2 regions of the Psychrobacillus sp. FSL W7-1457 genome follow, and region 2 is predicted to be linked to the other one. Evidence: a T-box and tRNA genes for the amino acid it is inferred to sense, from the RefSeq annotation. Region 2 holds a T-box; the other holds one or more tRNA genes.

Region 1 (6,656 bases), 690 kb from region 2:
AGGGTGAGCAAATCCCATAAAACCGTTCTCAGTTCGGATTGTAGGCTGCAACTCGCCTACATGAAGCCGGAATCGCTAGTAATCGTGGATCAGCATGCCACGGTGAATACGTTCCCGGGCCTTGTACACACCGCCCGTCACACCACGAGAGTTTGTAACACCCGAAGTCGGTGGGGTAACCCTTTTGGGAGCCAGCCGCCGAAGGTGGGACAGATGATTGGGGTGAAGTCGTAACAAGGTAGCCGTATCGGAAGGTGCGGCTGGATCACCTCCTTTCTAAGGATATATTCGGAATACAGATTTTTATCTGTATCTTAACGTTTTGCAGTTCAGTTTTGAATGTTCATGTATATTAATATTTTTAATAGACAATGAAATTCAAAGAGGGCCTATAGCTCAGCTGGTTAGAGCGCACGCCTGATAAGCGTGAGGTCGATGGTTCGAGTCCATTTAGGCCCACCATACCTTTTTAATTTCGGGGCCTTAGCTCAGCTGGGAGAGCGCCTGCCTTGCACGCAGGAGGTCAGCGGTTCGATCCCGCTAGGCTCCACCATTAAAATAATTGTTCTTTGAAAACTGGATAAAATGACATCGAAAAAGAAACAAACGCAAGATATTCAAATTGTGATCACTTACGTGATTGCAAGTGTAGTACTTTTAACTTTTAGGTTAAGTTAATAAGGGCGCACGGTGGATGCCTTGGCACTAGGAGTCGATGAAGGACGGCACTAACACCGATATGCTTCGGGGAGCTGTAAGTGAGCTTCGATCCGAAGATTTCCGAATGGGGAAACCCACTGCCCGTAATGGGGCAGTACATTTGCGTGAATACATAGCGCATCTGAGACACACCCAGGGAACTGAAACATCTAAGTACCTGGAGGAAGAGAAAGAAAATTCGATTCCCTGAGTAGCGGCGAGCGAAACGGGAAGAGCCCAAACCAAGAGGCTTGCCTCTTGGGGTTGTAGGACACTCTATACGGAGTTACAAAAGAATGAGCTAGACGAAGCGACCTGGAAAGGTCCGCAGGATAGGGTAAAAGCCCCGTAGTCAAAAGTTCATTCCCTCCAGAGTGTATCCTGAGTACGGCGGAACACGTGAAATTCCGTCGGAATCCGGGAGGACCATCTCCCAAGGCTAAATACTACCTAGTGACCGATAGTGAACCAGTACCGTGAGGGAAAGGTGAAAAGCACCCCGGAAGGGGAGTGAAATAGACCCTGAAACCGTGTGCCTACAAATAGTCAAAGCCCGTTAACGGGTGATGGCGTGCCTTTTGTAGAATGAACCGGCGAGTTACGATTACATGCGAGGTTAAGTTGAGAAGACGGAGCCGCAGCGAAAGCGAGTCTGAATAGGGCGAATGAGTATGTGGTCGTAGACCCGAAACCAGGTGATCTACCCATGTCCAGGATGAAGGTGAGGTAACACTTACTGGAGGTCCGAACCCACGCACGTTGAAAAGTGCGGGGATGAGGTGTGGGTAGCGGAGAAATTCCAATCGAACCTGGAGATAGCTGGTTCTCTCCGAAATAGCTTTAGGGCTAGCCTCAAACGTTAGAATCTTGGAGGTAGAGCACTGTTTGGACTAGGGGCCCATCCCGGGTTACCGAATTCAGACAAACTCCGAATGCCAATGATTTATGTTTGGGAGTCAGACTGCGAGTGATAAGATCCGTAGTCAAGAGGGAAACAGCCCAGACCACCAGCTAAGGTCCCAAAGTATTTGTTAAGTGGAAAAGGATGTGGCGTTGCTTAGACAACCAGGATGTTGGCTTAGAAGCAGCCATCATTTAAAGAGTGCGTAATAGCTCACTGGTCGAGTGACGCTGCGCCGAAAATGTATCGGGGCTAAACAAATCACCGAAGCTGTGGATTGATACCTTTGGTATCAGTGGTAGGAGAGCGTTCTAAGGGCGTTGAAGTCAGACCGGAAGGACTGGTGGAGCGCTTAGAAGTGAGAATGCCGGTATGAGTAGCGAAAGATGGGTGAGAATCCCATCCACCGTATGACTAAGGTTTCCTGAGGAAGGCTCGTCCGCTCAGGGTTAGTCGGGACCTAAGTCGAGGCCGATAGGCGTAGACGATGGACAACAGGTTGATATTCCTGTACCACCACCCCACCGTTTGAGTGATGGGGGGACGCAGTAGGATAGGGTAAGCGTGCTGTTGGTTATGCACGTCCAAGCAGTGAGGTGTGAGTGTAGGCAAATCCGCACTCTGTAACATTGAGCTGTGATGGCAAGGACGTATGTCCGGAGTTCCTGATTTCACACTGCCAAGAAAAGCCTCTAACGAGGTGGGAGGTGCCCGTACCGCAAACCGACACAGGTAGTCGAGGAGAGAATCCTAAGGTGAGCGAGAGAACTCTCGTTAAGGAACTCGGCAAAATGACCCCGTAACTTCGGGAGAAGGGGTGCTCTTTTGGGTGAATAGCCTAGAAGAGCCGCAGTGAATAGGCCCAGGCGACTGTTTAGCAAAAACACAGGTCTCTGCAAAACCGTAAGGTGAAGTATAGGGGCTGACGCCTGCCCGGTGCTGGAAGGTTAAGAGGAGTGCTTAGCGCAAGCGAAGGTGCGAATTGAAGCCCCAGTAAACGGCGGCCGTAACTATAACGGTCCTAAGGTAGCGAAATTCCTTGTCGGGTAAGTTCCGACCCGCACGAAAGGCGTAACGATCTGGGCACTGTCTCAACGAGAGACTCGGTGAAATTATAGTACCTGTGAAGATGCAGGTTACCCGCGACAGGACGGAAAGACCCCGTGGAGCTTTACTGTAGCTTGATATTGAATTTTGGTGCAACTTGTACAGGATAGGTAGGAGCCTTAGAGCCCGGAGCGCCAGCTTCGGAGGAGGCGTCGGTGGGATACTACCCTGGTTGTATTGAAATTCTAACCCATACCCGTAACCCGGGTAGGAGACAGTGTCAGGCGGGCAGTTTGACTGGGGCGGTCGCCTCCTAAAGTGTAACGGAGGCGCCCAAAGGTTCCCTCAGAATGGTTGGAAATCATTCGAAGAGTGTAAAGGCAGAAGGGAGCTTGACTGCGAGACCTACAAGTCGAGCAGGGTCGAAAGACGGGCTTAGTGATCCGGTGGTTCCGCATGGAAGGGCCATCGCTCAACGGATAAAAGCTACCCCGGGGATAACAGGCTTATCTCCCCCAAGAGTCCACATCGACGGGGAGGTTTGGCACCTCGATGTCGGCTCATCGCATCCTGGGGCTGTAGTCGGTCCCAAGGGTTGGGCTGTTCGCCCATTAAAGCGGTACGCGAGCTGGGTTCAGAACGTCGTGAGACAGTTCGGTCCCTATCCGTCGTGGGCGTAGGAAATTTGAGAGGAGCTGTCCTTAGTACGAGAGGACCGGGATGGACACACCGCTGGTGTACCAGTTGTTCTGCCAAGGGCATCGCTGGGTAGCTATGTGTGGACGGGATAAGTGCTGAAAGCATCTAAGCACGAAGCCCCCCTCAAGATGAGATTTCCCATTACGCAAGTAAGTAAGATCCCTCAAAGACGATGAGGTAGATAGGTTCGGGGTGGAAGCGTGGCGACACGTGCAGCTGACGAATACTAATCGATCGAGGACTTAACCAAATTGTTTGTTTCTAAGATGTCAGTTTATTCAGTTTTGAAAGAATAAATTTTTATTAAATTAATGCTTGTAATAATCTACATAGTTGATATAATAGAACTTGTCTTTCAATAATTATTCAAGTCTAGTGATGATGGCGAAGAGGTCACACCCGTTCCCATACCGAACACGGAAGTTAAGCTCTTCAGCGCCGATGGTAGTTGGGGGTCTCCCCCTGCAAGAGTAGGACGTCGCTAGGCGGATATTATTCCGAAGTAGCTCAGTGGTAGAGCAATCGGCTGTTAACCGATCGGTCGTAGGTTCGAGTCCTACCTTCGGAGCCATTTCTAGGAGAGCTGTCCGAGTGGCCGAAGGAGCACGATTGGAAATCGTGTAGGCGGGTAACACTGTCTCAAGGGTTCAAATCCCTTGCTCTCCGCCAGATAGATTTCTCTAATACATAATGGCCCCTTGGTCAAGCGGTTAAGACACCGCCCTTTCACGGCGGTAACACGGGTTCGAATCCCGTAGGGGTCACCATTTAATTTTAAACCAGCATTACGGAGGATTAGCTCAGCTGGGAGAGCATCTGCCTTACAAGCAGAGGGTCGGCGGTTCGAGCCCGTCATCCTCCACCATTATTAATTTAGCAAGTATTATTATCGCGGGGTGGAGCAAATCGCTTCACGAAGAAAGCGAAGCGTGGAAGACGTAAAACTCACTAAATGCGTAGGATGATTTAAATTTCATCTAATATTATTGTCGCGGGGTGGAGCAGTTCGGTAGCTCGTCGGGCTCATAACCCGAAGGTCACAGGTTCAAATCCTGTCCCCGCAACCAAATGGTCCCGTGGTGTAGCGGTTAACATGCCTGCCTGTCACGCAGGAGATCGCCGGTTCGATCCCGGTCGGGACCGCCATTTATTATTCAATATGTTAGAGATTTAGGATAAGCAAGCAAATCGAGGAAGCAATCGAACGAAAGAAGGAGCGTACTAAAGTACGTGACTGAATGAGTGAGTGAAGCTGACAAAGAGTTGTACAGCTTAGCGTAAATCGAAGAGGCTCAGTAGCTCAGTCGGTAGAGCAAAGGACTGAAAATCCTTGTGTCGGCGGTTCGATTCCGTCCTGAGCCACCATTACGCCGGAATAGCTCAATTGGTAGAGCAACTGACTTGTAATCAGTAGGTTGGGGGTTCAAGTCCTCTTTCCGGCACCACTGTCTAGTGGAGGGGTAGCGAAGTGGCTAAACGCGGCGGACTGTAAATCCGCTCCTTAGGGTTCGGCGGTTCGAATCCGTCCCCCTCCACCAGTTTTTATAGGGGCATAGTTTAACGGTAGAATAGAGGTCTCCAAAACCTTTGATGTGGGTTCGATTCCTACTGCCCCTGCCAAATAATAAGTTAACTTTGAATAATGGCGGTTGTGGCGAAGTGGTTAACGCACCGGATTGTGATTCCGGCATTCGTGGGTTCAATTCCCATCAGTCGCCCCATATTCTATCTGGTTAGCTCTTTTTTTTATTCTGTGGCGGTCGTGGCGAAGTGGTTAACGCACCGGATTGTGATTCCGGCATTCGTGGGTTCAATTCCCATCGGTCGCCCCATTGGGGTATAGCCAAGCGGTAAGGCAACGGATTTTGATTCCGTCATGCCCTGGTTCGAATCCAGGTACCCCAGTTATTTGCGGAAGTAGTTCAGTGGTAGAACACCACCTTGCCAAGGTGGGGGTCGCGAGTTCGAACCTCGTCTTCCGCTCCAAATTAAGGCGGCATAGCCAAGTGGTAAGGCACAGGTCTGCAACACCTTTATCACCGGTTCAAATCCGGTTGCCGCCTCCAATTTTTAAAAAAGTATTTACTGCCTTTAATATGCCGGTGTGGCGGAATTGGCAGACGCGCGGGACTCAAAATCCCGTATCTTCGGATGTGTCGGTTCGACCCCGACCACCGGTATCATATTCATGACATAAAGTCATACATATCAAGACTTCTAACTACTTGTTAGAGGTCTTTTTTGTTGTTTCAATAAGAGGACTGAAATAAGCTAAAATCCCGTGCATAGGAGTAATTGAATGTCTCGGAAGAAGTAATAGTTATATCAAAAAAGTTATATTTGCTTAAAATGAAAATCACTTAAATTGTTAGAATAGCTCTTGAAAATCTTTTCAATGTCTCAATACCTGTACATTCACTTTTTCAAGAATTGAATGCGTATCTATATTTCCGTTTTCATATTAGTTACTTTGTATATTTTTACATTCGATTGACAAGATAGTCATATCGACATTAATAAAACTTCATACAACTCAAACTGGATGGACTCGAGAGACAGAGAGGAATAGACGCATGTTTTCTACGATACTAATGGGATTGACGATCTTATTTATGGTAACAACCTTATACTATTTCTTTTCAGGTCATAAATATAAGAAAAGCTATTTTCAGTCAACTTTATTCCAAAAGCTATTTTTCGCTATGCTTGGCATTACTTTTGGATTTGCTGTTCTTTATTACTTATTGTCTATGGAAGGAGATGTAGTAAGAGTCAGCACTGAAGAGGGGAAGGATGGAGGAGAGAATTTTTTAGATTATCTCTATTTCAGTGGAGTAACCATTTTATCAGTAGGCTATGGTGACTTGGTGCCTGTGGGAAAGGCACGGTTCTTTGCACTAATACAAGCAGCAATTGGTCTTTTGTTACCAACGGCATTTTTTATAAGAGCTTTGGATGAAACAGAAGGTAGCAGTGGAGACGGTGCAAAAAATGAAAATGAAGATGAGCAAGGCAGTGACAATGATGGGCAACCAGGTAATTGATGCATCTTTTCTATAAAGGTAGTCCAACTGGTGAGGATATCATTTTTATATAAATGGCTGGTCCAAGAATATCTTTGTACACATTTAGTCGAAAGCCATGAGTTTTTATCATTAAATAAGCATGTAATCATTTGGAAATCACCATACTAACACTATGAATGGAAGATAGGTGACTAAAAGTGAAGAAAACAATACTAATCATATTAGCTATATTGGTTGTTGTATGTGGAGGACTTATATTAGCTATTTCGATGTCTCCAACTAAA
Region 2 (6,656 bases):
CTGGATCATCGAGGTCTTGACCGATTACTAGAGGCTCTGGATTACAGAAACGCTCTAAATATTTTGCGTTTGCTTCTAGTACTGCTAGCGTATCTGCATCTTTTGCAGAAATGTATAACGGTACTTTTTTGCTCATCGGTGTTTGTACCTCTGAACGGATGTTACGAACAGAGCGAATGATCTCTGCTAGTAATTTCATGCTTGCTGCTTGGCTTTGATCAGAAAGCTCTTCATTTACTGTCGGCCATGTCGCTACGGTAATAGATTCGCCTTCATGAGGTAGGTTTTGCCAAATTTCTTCTGTTATGAAAGGCATGAATGGGTGCAATAAACGCATCGTGTTGTCTAATACGTATGCTAGAACCGACCGAGTCATATGCTTCGCTTCTTCGTCTTCTCCGTTTAGTGGGAGCTTCGACATTTCGATATACCAGTCACAGAAATCATCCCAGATGAAGTTGTATAGGGCACGACCAACTTCACCGAACTCGTATTTATCGGAAAGTCTTGTTACTTGTTCGATTGTTTCATTTAAACGAGTTAGGATCCAAGCATCTGCAACGGATTTTTTCCCATCTAAATTAATTTCCTCGTATTTCAATCCATCCATATTCATCAATGCAAAACGTGAAGCATTCCAGATTTTATTGGCAAAGTTCCAAACAGCCTCTACTTTTTCTACTGAGAAACGTAAATCTTGTCCTGGAGAAGAACCAGTACTTAAGAAATAGCGTAGTGAATCTGCTCCGTACTTATCTATTACATCCATTGGGTCGATACCATTTCCAAGGGATTTAGACATCTTACGTCCATCTTCTGCACGTACAAGGCCATGAATTAATACATCATCGAATGGTCGAGTTCCTGTAAATTCTACTCCTTGGAATATCATACGTGACACCCAGAAGAATATAATATCATAACCTGTAACAAGGGCATTCGTTGGGTAATACTTCTTCATCTCTTCGTTTTCTACATCCGGCCAGCCTAGCGTAGAGAAAGGCCATAACGCAGAGGAGAACCATGTATCTAGAACATCTTCATCCTGCTTCCAATTTTCTTCGTCTGCTGGAGCCTCATGCCCAACATACACTTCTCCAGTTTCTTTATGGTACCATGCTGGAATTCTGTGTCCCCACCATAGTTGACGGGAAATACACCAGTCATGTATATTTTCCATCCAACGTAAATACGTTTTTTCAAAGCGATCCGGTACAAAATTAACCTTACCCTCTGACTCTTGCAACTTTATTGCTTCTTCTGCAAGTGGCTGCATTTTTACAAACCACTGAGTGGAAAGGTAAGGCTCAACTACTGCTCCGCTTCGCTCAGAGTGGCCTACCGAATGTGCATGCTCTTCAATTTTAAATAAAACACCTGCATCTTGAAGATCTTTTACGATTTGTTTGCGGCACTCAAAGCGATCTAAGCCTTCATATTTAGCTGCGTTTTTATTCATGGAACCATCTTCATGCATAACTAAAATTCGCTCTAAGTTATGACGGTTACCAATTTCAAAGTCATTCGGGTCATGGGCAGGTGTAATTTTAACTGCACCACTACCAAATTCTATATCCACGTAATCATCTGCTACGATTGGAATTTCACGGCCAACGATCGGTAACTTCACCATTTTTCCGATTAAATGTTTGTAGCGCTCATCCTCAGGATGTACTGCAACAGCTGTATCCCCTAGCATTGTTTCTGGTCGAGTTGTTGCAACATCGATCGAACCAGTACCATCTGCAAGTGGGTAATGCATATGATAGAATGCACCCTGTATATCTTTATGAATTACTTCGATATCAGAAAGTGCTGTTTTTGTAGCAGGATCCCAGTTGATAATGTATTCCCCGCGGTAAATCAAGCCTTTGTTATAAAGCTTAACAAATACTTCCTTTACTGCATTGGAAAGACCCTCATCTAAAGTGAAGCGTTCACGAGAATAGTCTAAGCCTAGACCTAGTTTTGACCATTGCTTGCGAATATGTCCTGCATATTCATCTTTCCATTTCCAAGTTTCTTCCACAAATTTTTCACGGCCTAGGTCATATCTCGAAATATTGTCAGCACGTAATTTTTCTTCTACCTTTGCTTGTGTAGCGATACCTGCATGGTCCATACCTGGTAGCCATAGAGCGTCATATCCTTGCATACGCTTCATGCGAATAATAATGTCTTGAAGAGTTGTATCCCAGGCGTGACCTAAATGTAGCTTCCCTGTTACGTTAGGCGGTGGAATCACAATGGTATATGGTTCCTTTTCACTTTCTGGATGCGCCTCAAAATATTTACCTTTTAACCACCATTCATAGCGGCCTTTTTCGATTGACTGCGGATCATACTTGGTTGACATCGTTGTCTCATTTGTCATATCGTTTCCTCCTTAAAAAAGAATATAAAAAAACTCCTATCATCACTAAAGGACGAAGGAGTTTGTTCGCGGTACCACCTTTATTCGCAGATGCAATACAACACATCACGCTCTCAATTAGATAACGGCTTCAAACCGGCAATTGCTACTGTTAGTTCACAAAAGCTGCTCTTGGGCTACCTTCAAATGGTGGCTAACGGAAACATTTCAGCAAATTGTTTCCTTTCTTTAGATAACCGTGTCATTTTACTCTTCCCATTCATAGCATCCATATATAGTTGTTTTTATTGTATAGGATATTATTATATGCCGTCAAGCATAGTCTTGTGAAAGGAGGAAAACACTATGAAAAGAGGATACAACCCCTATTTACTGCCCGACTGGTTACGAAGAACTCGTTTTTACGTGAAAGGAATCATTATACCAATCGGTTGCTTTCAACTTGTTCGTGTTTTAATTGTTCCAACAACATGGGATTTTCTCTTGCTAGTATTTCTAGCATTTCTTGGTTTTCTATTATTTAAGGACATTATTTGATGGAAAGGAAAGCTTGGTATACCCATCCTCCAAATTAAATATAAACTGTAGCTCAGAATCATCCTCAGCCGGGCTTTCCACTTCTCTATTTTTAATCGTCACATTAGTCTGTTCCGGAACTGGTTCCTGTACCGTACGTGGGGACTGCTGTTCATTACTTACAAAGGCCTCTCTATGGCTACTAGACTCTAAGACTAGGGTTTCTTCTACTTCTTCAATCATTTCTTGTCTTACCTCTGCTACTACTTCCTCCGTTTTCGGACGTTGCGTCTCATATTCACAATTCACTAGCCATACGATTTCAATACCATCAGACTCTGCCTTGCAATTTATAGTTTCTATACTAACTGTCGGTAACGTTTCGGCTTGTATTCTATCTTTACTAATCTCTACACTCATCGGTACCGCATATTCAAAATAACCAAGCTCACCGTTTAAATCTAGATCTTCGATTTCCGTAAATTCACTTGTTGCGTGATGCTCCACTTCACCCTCCTCGAACTCCACGTGACAAGTAATATGATAAATACCGTTGATATGCACCATATTGTCCATTTCCTCATGAAAATACTGTGGGGTTACATTGATTGTTTTTACTTCCTTAGGCACTCCAAAACTTTGTGGAAAACAGAACTGTTCCTTTACTTCCCAACTTTTAACTTCCATGTTTCATCCTCCTTCATATAGGACAAATTATGTTTCAACGTAAGAAAATATGAAAAAAACCTCTCAATTATGCCAGCTTTTCAAAAGTTTTACCCAGTCTCCGCTATCTTTTCTATTTTCTCAGTGAGTTCCGCCTCTACTTATAACTAATTGTAAATATAAAATAAATACAAAAAAACAGACAAGCCATTCTAATTGCTTAGAACGTTTGTCTGTTTTTAATATTTATTATCGAGCTAATTTTTCAAACACTGTATGGAACGCTTGAATTGTTTTTTCAATATGCTCCTCAGTGTGCGCAGTGGAAAGGAACATTCCTTCAAATTGAGAAGGTGGTAGATAAATTCCTTCCTCAGCCATTAGGCGATAGTATTTTGCAAATAAGTCAAGGTCTGCCGTTTTAGCTACGTCATAGTTCACAACATTATCATTTGTAAAGAAGAAGCCAATCATAGACCCAGCACGATTTACTGTATGTGGAATGTTGTATTTGCTTGCAGCTTCTCTGAATCCTTTTTCAAGCATGTCACCAAGCTTCACGAAGTACTTATACGTATCCTCGTTCAAGCGTGATAATGTCTCATAGCCAGCTGTCATCGCTAAAGGATTGCCTGAAAGCGTACCTGCTTGATATACAGATCCTGCTGGTGCAATCATTTCCATGATTTTGCGTTTCCCACCGAAAGCTCCTACTGGTAGGCCTCCTCCGATTACTTTACCTAAACAAGTTAAATCTGGAGTAATACCAAAATGTCCTTGTGCACAGTTATAATCAACACGGAAACCCGTCATTACTTCGTCAAAGATTAAAACTGTTCCATTTTTCTCTGTTAATTCACGCAATGCTTCGAGGAATCCTTCAATTGGAGGCACAACTCCCATATTACCTGCCACTGGCTCCACAATAACTGCTGCTAAATCGTCACCAAAGTTTTCAAACACGTAGCGAACACTCTCAATGTCATTATAAGGTGCCGTAATCGTATTTTTAGCAATCGACTCTGGAACACCAGGGCTATCTGGAAGACCTAGTGTAGCAACACCAGAACCGGCTTTAATAAGCAGGCTGTCTCCATGTCCATGGTAGCATCCTTCAAATTTTAAAATCTTGTTGCGGCCTGTGTAGCCACGAGCTAATCGCAAAGCACTCATAGTAGCCTCTGTACCAGAGGAAACCATACGGACCATCTCGATTGATGGCACTCGCTCCATAACTAATTTTGCAAGTTTATTTTCAACTAACGTAGATGCTCCAAAGCTAGTCCCAGTTGCAGCTACATCTTGAATTGCCTTCACGACATTCGGCTCCGTATGACCTAAAATAAGTGGTCCCCAAGAAAGTACGTAATCAATGTATTCATTACCATCAATGTCCTTCAATATAGCGCCTTTTCCACTTTCCATGAAAATCGGATCCATGTCGACCGATTTAAACGCACGAACCGGACTATTTACGCCACCTGGCATTAAGTCCTTTGCTTCTGCAAATGCTTCTTTAGATAATTTGTATGATTTAGACATTATTTCTCCTCCAACCAACGCGCTACATCTTTAGCATGATACGTTAAGATGATATCTGCTCCAGCACGTTTCATTCCTGTTAACGTTTCTAAAACTGTTTCTTTTTCGTTTATCCAGCCATTGATGGCAGCAGCCTTCACCATTGCATATTCTCCGCTTACGTTATACGCAACAATTGGAGCGTCGAAGCTATTTCTAACATCACGAATAATATCCAAATACGCTAGTGCAGGTTTAACGATTAAGAAATCTGCTCCCTCTTCGATATCAGAAGTGGCTTCGCGTATAGCTTCCATTCGGTTAGAATAATCCATTTGATAGGTTTTGCGGTCTCCAAATTTAGGAGCTCCATCTGCCGCTTCACGGAATGGACCGTAATAAGCGGATGCGTATTTAACTGCATACGACATAATTGGTATATCGTGAAAACCAGCTCTGTCTAATCCTTGACGAATAGCAGTTACAAATCCATCCATCATGTTAGAAGGTGCAATAATATCTGCTCCAGCTTGAGCCTGACTTACAGCTGTCTTTGCTAACAAATCTAAAGATGGGTCATTCAGTATTCTTTCATGCTCGTCTACTACTCCACAGTGACCGTGATCCGTAAATTCACATAGGCAAGTATCAGCTATAACAACTAAGTTTGGATGACGCTCCTTGATGAAGCGAATTGCCTTTTGTACAATTCCATGATCATGATACGCTTGAGTTCCCTCAGCATCCTTTGTTGCAGGTAAGCCAAATAAAATAACGGATGGGATTCCTAAAGAAACGACCTCGTCTACTTCTTCACCTAAACGGTCTAATGAAAATTGGAAAACTCCCGGCATAGAGTTAACGGGATTTTTAATGTTCTCTCCATCCATAACGAAAATCGGATAGATTAAATCCTCTTTATGTAAGTAAGTTTCTTTTACCATTGCTCTAATACCAGCCGATTGTCTTAAACGGCGGTGACGTTGAAAATATAAGTCTGTCATTACATTCATCCCTTCCATTGAGCTAGCGCATTTACTACCTCTGTTAAAGTATAGGTTTTAGGCATTACCTGCACGGTAACACCTAATGATTTTAAATGGTTTTTCGTTATATGACCAATAGCACATACTGTAAAGCTATTATAGCCTAAATCCTTGCCAATCGTTTGATGAAAGGCATTAACCGAGGAAGGACTAGTGAATACTACCGAGCAGCTATTCCCACTAGTTAAAAGCTTCTTCACCATCTCCACATTATCTTCTAGCATCACGGTCTCATAGACTGTCCACTCATCAACTGAATTGACCAGGCCCTCTGTAATTGTATTTTTTGCAAGATTCCCTCGGAAATACAAACATGCATCATCCGGGGCTGCTACCTGTGGAAACTCTTTAATAAAAACATCTGCACTAAAGGTAGTCGGCATAAAATCTATTGTAAATCCAATTTTTTCGAGAGCTGACGCCGTTTTTGAACCGACAGCGGCCATTTTAACCTGAAAAGCTTCTACATCTAATTGATAGGTAAGCATCTTTTGATGAAAGGCAGCTACACTAGCCTGACTCGTAAATATAAA

What was found. The T-box of region 2 lies ahead of NSQ95_RS11670 (valine--tRNA ligase). A T-box ahead of a tRNA ligase gene usually reads a tRNA of that ligase, here a tRNA-Val.
Region 1: it has a tRNA-Val gene. The T-box ahead of NSQ95_RS11670 (valine--tRNA ligase) is inferred to sense a tRNA for this amino acid. The anticodon was not compared.

What each region holds. Positions count from the first base shown of each region.
Region 1 covers NZ_CP151993.1:3,080,804-3,087,459, reverse strand. The annotation lists rRNA gene NSQ95_RS15180 (16S ribosomal RNA) at 1-276, shown strand, start outside; tRNA gene NSQ95_RS15175 (tRNA-Ile) at 386-462, shown strand; tRNA gene NSQ95_RS15170 (tRNA-Ala) at 478-553, shown strand; rRNA gene NSQ95_RS15165 (23S ribosomal RNA) at 668-3,596, shown strand; rRNA gene rrf (5S ribosomal RNA) at 3,718-3,833, shown strand; tRNA gene NSQ95_RS15155 (tRNA-Asn) at 3,843-3,917, shown strand; tRNA gene NSQ95_RS15150 (tRNA-Ser) at 3,924-4,015, shown strand; tRNA gene NSQ95_RS15145 (tRNA-Glu) at 4,039-4,113, shown strand; tRNA gene NSQ95_RS15140 (tRNA-Val) at 4,136-4,211, shown strand; tRNA gene NSQ95_RS15135 (tRNA-Met) at 4,337-4,413, shown strand; tRNA gene NSQ95_RS15130 (tRNA-Asp) at 4,417-4,492, shown strand; tRNA gene NSQ95_RS15125 (tRNA-Phe) at 4,636-4,711, shown strand; tRNA gene NSQ95_RS15120 (tRNA-Thr) at 4,716-4,791, shown strand; tRNA gene NSQ95_RS15115 (tRNA-Tyr) at 4,801-4,884, shown strand; tRNA gene NSQ95_RS15110 (tRNA-Trp) at 4,893-4,966, shown strand; tRNA gene NSQ95_RS15105 (tRNA-His) at 4,992-5,067, shown strand; tRNA gene NSQ95_RS15100 (tRNA-His) at 5,103-5,178, shown strand; tRNA gene NSQ95_RS15095 (tRNA-Gln) at 5,180-5,251, shown strand; tRNA gene NSQ95_RS15090 (tRNA-Gly) at 5,258-5,332, shown strand; tRNA gene NSQ95_RS15085 (tRNA-Cys) at 5,339-5,412, shown strand; tRNA gene NSQ95_RS15080 (tRNA-Leu) at 5,445-5,526, shown strand; gene NSQ95_RS15075 (potassium channel family protein) at 5,920-6,390, shown strand; gene NSQ95_RS15070 (alkaline phosphatase family protein) at 6,570-6,656, shown strand, end outside.
Region 2 covers NZ_CP151993.1:2,392,258-2,398,913, forward strand. The annotation lists gene NSQ95_RS11670 (valine--tRNA ligase) at 1-2,374, opposite strand, end outside; T-box leader at 2,420-2,646, opposite strand; gene NSQ95_RS11675 (hypothetical protein) at 2,720-2,911, shown strand; gene NSQ95_RS11680 (hypothetical protein) at 2,891-3,577, opposite strand; gene hemL (glutamate-1-semialdehyde 2,1-aminomutase) at 3,806-5,098, opposite strand; gene hemB (porphobilinogen synthase) at 5,098-6,081, opposite strand; gene NSQ95_RS11695 (uroporphyrinogen-III synthase) at 6,087-6,656, opposite strand, start outside.